Regions from separate parts of the Tepidibacter sp. Z1-5 genome, predicted to be linked through region 2. Evidence: riboswitches for the same ligand, from Rfam matches in the RefSeq annotation. Region 2 holds a riboswitch; the other holds the start of a gene.
What was found. A riboswitch is a leader RNA that binds a small molecule or an ion and turns the genes downstream of it on or off. The one in region 2 is predicted to bind cyclic di-GMP.
Positions count from the first base shown of each region.

Region 1: linked by a shared signal. The riboswitch ahead of WJW32_RS11255 (transglutaminase-like domain-containing protein) and the one ahead of WJW32_RS09640 (methyl-accepting chemotaxis protein) in region 2 are both predicted to bind cyclic di-GMP.

Region 1 covers NZ_JBBMMD010000046.1:48,576-51,793, reverse strand. Annotated here, with positions in the region: gene pfkB (1-phosphofructokinase) at 5-919, shown strand; gene WJW32_RS11265 (hypothetical protein) at 1,012-1,221, shown strand; gene WJW32_RS11260 (ATP-binding protein) at 1,211-1,369, shown strand; cyclic di-GMP riboswitch class I at 1,439-1,523, shown strand; cyclic di-GMP riboswitch class I at 1,554-1,638, shown strand; gene WJW32_RS11255 (transglutaminase-like domain-containing protein) at 1,652-2,443, shown strand; gene WJW32_RS11250 (MucBP domain-containing protein) at 2,824-3,218, shown strand, end outside.
Region 2 covers NZ_JBBMMD010000036.1:229,793-233,010, forward strand. Annotated here, with positions in the region: gene WJW32_RS09630 (PspA/IM30 family protein) at 1-395, opposite strand, end outside; gene WJW32_RS09635 (histidinol-phosphatase HisJ family protein) at 816-1,601, shown strand; cyclic di-GMP riboswitch class I at 1,777-1,863, shown strand; gene WJW32_RS09640 (methyl-accepting chemotaxis protein) at 2,025-3,218, shown strand, end outside.

The DNA.
Region 1 (3,218 bases), on a different contig from region 2:
ATTAATGATATATACTGTAACATTCAATCCAGCAATAGATTATATCGTGAATGTGAATGATTTTAAGACAGGAGAAGTTAATAGAGTTAACAGTGATATTAAGTATCCTGGAGGAAAGGGAATTAATGTATCTAGAGTTCTTAATAATTTTGGAGTAGATACAAAGGCGCTAGGTTTTATAGGTGGATTTACAGGAGAATTTATCAAAAACTATATAGAAGATGAAGGAGTAAAGACTGATTTTATAAAGGTTGAAGAAGATACAAGGATAAATGTTAAGTTGAAATCAAATGAAGAAACAGAAATAAATGGATATGGACCAACTATAACAGAAGAAAATTTAAATTCTTTATTCGATAAAATAAAAAAATTAAGTAATGAAGATATATTAGTTCTTGCAGGTAATGCTCAAAAAAGTGTTCCAAGAGATATATATGCTCAAATACAGAATATATGTATTGAGAATAATGTAAAAGTAGTTGTAGATACTACTGGTGAAGCGTTGTTGAATACTTTGAAGAACAAACCTTTTTTAATAAAGCCAAACATCCATGAACTTATCGAAGTGCTAAATGTAAATATAGATAATATAGATGAGACTATACACTATGCAAAAAAGCTTGTAAATATGGGTGCACAAAATGTAATAATATCAATGGCTGGTGATGGAGCATTACTTATATGTGATGAAGGTGTATATAAAGCTACAACTCCAAATGGAGAGGTTAAAAATTCTGTTGGAGCAGGAGATTCTCTTATAGCTGGTTTTTTAGCTAGTTATTATGAGGAAAAAGACATTTTAAAAGCTTTTAAGCTTTCAGTAGCAACTGGTAGTGCAACTGCATTTTCTCTGGATCTATGTATAAAAAAATATGCTTTGAGTTTGCTAAATCAGGTTGATATAAAAAAAATAAGCTAAAGAAAAATTAAAAAAATAGTATTATTATAGATTTAATAAAACTTGAAAATTTATATAAAAAGATAGCAAAATTAGAAACAGAAGAAGATAAAGTGTGGCAAGAATTTGAATCTATAATGGATAAATATTTTGAAGATGATGAAGAATTTCCAAAGTTTGAGAAATTACTAGGAGAAGAGATAGAAAAATTTAATGAAGAACAAATTAAAGAATTAAAAGATTTATATTCAAAAATTCTAGTATACGAAAAAGATAAGAATTACAGAAAAGCAGATTTACTTTGGGAAGAATTTGGTAGATAGATTTTATAGAGTTGAAGAGTCTAGACATAGACAATCAGGAGAAATTGGATTAGGGTTATCAATTGTAAAAAATATATTAGAACTTCATGGCAGTGAATATGGAGTAGAAAATACTGATTCTGGAGTAATATTTTATTTTACATTATAAAAAGTCTTTTTAGATATATGTATTATATGATATAATAAGTATAAATACAATAGATTAAAGAGATAGTTTTACTGATAATAGCAAACTTGTTGAAAGACAAGGACGCAAAGCTATAGGGCCTTCCTCAGAAATGAAATGGCAGCCAGCTACCAAAGGAAACTTTTATTATTATCAATAAAGCTTTTTCTCGAAATGGCAAACTTATTGAAAGATAAGGACGCAAAACTATAGGGCCTTCCTCAGAAATGAGATGGTAGCCAGCTATCGAAGGGAGAGTTTTTTATGTTAAAAAAACTATTTGCAATAATATATATAATATCTATATTTTTTATAAGAGAAAACGTTATATTCGCTGATAACAGCCCATTTGATTTATCTAGTATTAATCAAGGGATTATTGAAGTTAAGTATGAATTAAATGCAAATGTAAAAACAAAAATGATGATTGAACATAATGGTCAAAAATATTACTATGATTTATTAACATCAGATGAAACTTTTCCATTACAAATGGGAAATGGTAAATATATGGTTGCTATTTGTGAACAAAAAGAAGGAAAACAATATGTAATAAAAAACCAAGAACGCTTTGAAGTTAAGTTACAAAATGAAAAAGAAGTTTATTTAAATAGTAATCAAGTAATTTCTTGGGATGAGAGTAATTCGGCAGTACAATTAGCAAAAAAACTTACTGAAGGAACGAATGACGACGAAGAAAAAGTTAGTATTATTCATGATTATATAGTAAAAAATATACAATATGATTCAGGCAAATATGCATCTTTAGATAAAACGTATTTACCAAATGTAGATGATATTTTACAAAGTAAAAAAGGAATATGTTATGATTATGCTTCTTTATTTGCAGTAATGCTTAGAAGTGTAGATGTTCCGACTAAATTAGTAAAAGGATATAAAGATGATATTTCAGAATATCATGCATGGAATGAAGTATATGTAAATAATAATTGGGCAACAGTAGATTGCACCTATGATACAGCTTTATATGCAGGAAATTTAGGAACAGAAATAGTTAAAGATTCAAATCAATATAGAACTGAAAAAGTATATTAAATATTTCGAATAAAGAGGAGCGTTCAACTTGAATAGCTTCTTTCTTTATTAAAAAAATCACGATATGACAAAAAAATAAAATAAATGACAAAATAAAACAAAAATCACTTGACAATTATCTGGATTTTTATTATTATTTAATTACAAATGATTTATATAAGGTTTGGAAGAAACGAAAATAGCTTCTGAATTTAAATCATATGGAACAAAAAATTAAAATATGAATAATATCGTAGATAGCAATTAAAGACAACAGTCTATTATTGTTTAAGCTTTAACTGCTCTACGACAAAAGTACCTATTTTTTATTAAGGTGATTTTGTCGTGGAGCAGTTTTTTTGTTCCCTACAAAATATTATGAAAGGAGGCTTTTATTAAAATTGAGGATTTTTAATAAAAAAAGAATATCTATTTTAACTGTACTTGCTTTAATAGTTCAACTGCATGTACCGTATTTTACAGGAATAGTATTTGCAGAAGATACTAGAGGATTATCGGTTAAGATAAAGGAAGAAATTATTACAGGAACAGAAACCTTTAATACAACAGGAAAAGCTACTGCTGAAAGTTGTCCACCAGGAGATGACTATAGCAAAAATGACAATTATATAAGAACATTGGACACCGTAGGATATACCATAGATTATAGTGTTAATCCTGAAGGTTATGTTGCTAAAAATTCTGTTTTAACAGCAACATTAAGTGCAGGTACAGATGGAAATCCTATTGTTGTTTGGGATTCAAATTTAAAAAATTTATACTTAGGGTTAACTAT
Region 2 (3,218 bases):
GTCTTTTTAATTTCATCTTCTAAGCTTATAAGTTTTGATTTTAATTGATCTGCTTTTATCTTAGCTTCATCATAAGATGTTTTTAAACTCTCATATTTTTTATCGGATTCTATTTTCTTTTGCAAAGCTTTTTTAGCTAAATCTTCATTATTTTTACTCATTGCAAGCTTGACTTTTTCATCAAAATCATTAGATTCTTTTAATGTTTCATCCATTTGCTTCTTTATTAAGTGTGCATTTCCTATTACTTCAGCTGAAGATAATTTAGCCTTATTAAGACTTTCTTCCATTTCTCTTATCTTAAGATCTAAAAGCTCTATAGGGTTTTCTGCTTTATCTAATGCACTATTTGCTTTTCCTTTTATAATGTTGTTTAATCTTTTAAAAATTCCCATTTAAACATACCTCCATATCATTTAATTATATTCACAAGTGGTTTTTAAAACTACTTGATGTACTTATGATAATATATAAATACAAAAAATGAAAATGCCATTTAGAGTGAAAAACGATTGAAAAATGATATTATATATAAATAACTTACAAATACTAATGCTTTCTTAAAAATGCTATAAATATAATAAGAAAAAATATTTAAAAATACAACACGTAGTTATTGAAACTACATAATGCTATTTTTACATTTTTTTAATAGGTTATATACATATTAAATGTAAACATTTGATACATTATTTGTTTAGAATAAAATACTTTGAATTTTTAAATACTAACAATGATAAAGCGAAACTTAATTTAAATAGAGTTTTTACTCTAGATAAATTTTTAATATGACATTATACAAGGAGGCTATTATAGTGTATATATGTGATTACCATGTGCACACAGAGTTTTCTTTTGACTGTGATACTCCTGTTGAGGAAGTTATAAAAAAAGGAATTTCTATGGGACTCAATGAAATGGCTTTCACTGATCATGTAGAGTATGATATTGAATTGATTGATTTTGATAAATACTTAAAAATGTACAATGAAATGAAAAATAAATATAAAGATAAAATAGATATTTTGTTAGGAGCTGAAATTGGATTTCAACATCATGTAATAGATGATATAGAAAAGTTAATTGATAAGTATCCTTTTGATTTTACTATATTATCAACTCATACAGTAGATAGGCTTGATATTTGTAATGGAGATTTTTTTAAAGATAAGGATTTAAAAAATGCTTATCTTAGATATTTTGAGAATATGCTAGAGAGTATAGAAAAATTTAAGAATTACAGCATATTAGGACATTTAGATTTTATAAGTAGATACACCAGGGATGATCAAAAGTTATTGTATAGTGACTATATAGATATAATAGATTCTATATTAACTAAAGCTATTGATAATGACTGTGGAATAGAAGTTAATACATCGGGGTATAGATATGGTTTAGACAGTGTACATCCACAAGTAGACATATTAAAAAGGTATAACGAGTTAGGTGGTCAAATAATAACTGTTGGATCTGATGCTCATAAATCAAAGGATATATGTGCAGATTTTGACATAGCATACGATATATTAAAAAATATAGGTTTTAAAAAAATTACTACATTCAAACAGAGAAAACCAGAATTTAAAAATATCCCATGATGGGATATTTTTTTGTAAATATGATATGGATTTTTCGTCTAAACATTGAGCTAGAAATCTATTTTGGATCAAAATGTAAAATAATATTGAGTATTATGTAAATTTATAGTAAAATAATTAGTGGAATAGGAATTGAGTATCGTACATAGTATAGGTCTGTATAATTTAAAAGAGATTACGATAATGGCAAACTTATTGAAAGGTAAGGACGCAAAGTTATGTGTCTAAGGGATGATAATCCTATGATTGACAGACTGCCAAAATTATTAATATGTTAGAGTTATATATTTTGAATGGTATTATAACTCTTAATTATTTTGTATATTAATAGGCATCTATGAAATCATAGATGTTTTTTTATTTCAAATTATAAAGCTTAGGAAAGATATAAAAGAATATAAGAATAAGGAGTAGGGTGTTTAAATGAAAAAAATGTTGAATTTTAAAAATAAAATAGGATCTAAACTTATTATAGTATTTATTTTGTTAATAACCATGTCACTAAGTGCATTAGGAATAACTTCGTATTTTAAATCAACAGCTATTCTAAAAGAGAATTTAAAAGATAACTCTTTTCAAATAGTTAAGCGAATAGAAGAAAATATGGCAACTTTTATAGAAGAAAATGAATTTAATATTATTCAAATGTCTCGTGATCCAAATGTTCAACAAGTTATATCGAACCTAGATTCACAAATGTGGATGATGGAAACTTTTAAAAGTTATAAAGAAGCTCATCCATTTGTTCAAAGTATTTATTTAGCTACGATAAATAGAAGTATGTATTTATATCCTCAAGCGGACCTACCAGAAGGATATGACCCTATTGAAAAAGATTGGTATAAAAATACTTTAAGTAAGAATGATATAGTGTGGGAAAAACCGTATAAAGATATAGTTACTGGAAAAATGGTTACAACTGTTTATATACCTGTATATAATACTTATAATGATAATGAATTGGTTGGTGTATTGGGAGTAGATATATCTTTAGAAAATTTTTCAACTAAAGTAAATAAACTTAAAATTGGGAAAAATGGTTATGCTGTTTTAGTAGATGAAGATTTAAAACTTATTACTCATAAAAATAAAGAACTTATAGGAACTCGTATAGATATAAAAGAAGTTGAAGAAGCTATACAGAAAACTAATGAGGGGAGCGTACCATATTCTAAAGATGAAAAAGGATTTTCAAAAGATAAAATTGCATTATTTACTAAAATAGATAAATTAGGATGGACTGTTATTGGAACTATGTATGTTGATGAAATTAAAGATGATACTAAGGTTTTATTTGATAATACATTAATTATAGGATTTATCTCTTTATTGATAGCTGGAATCACTTCTATTTTGTTTTCTAAGAATTTAACAAAACCTATAAAGATACTTTTAGATAATATGAAAAAAATACAAAAAGGTGACTTTACAATAAGATGTAATTTTAAAAGTAAAGATGAAATAGGTCAAATTGGAGAAGGATTTAATGAAATGCTTGATGATATTGGAAAACTTATAAATAATATACAAAATACATCGCAGGAAGTTAATAAGTCTGCACAAAACTTAGCAGGAACTTCAGAAGAGGTTAGTGCATCCGCTGAAGAAGTATCAAGA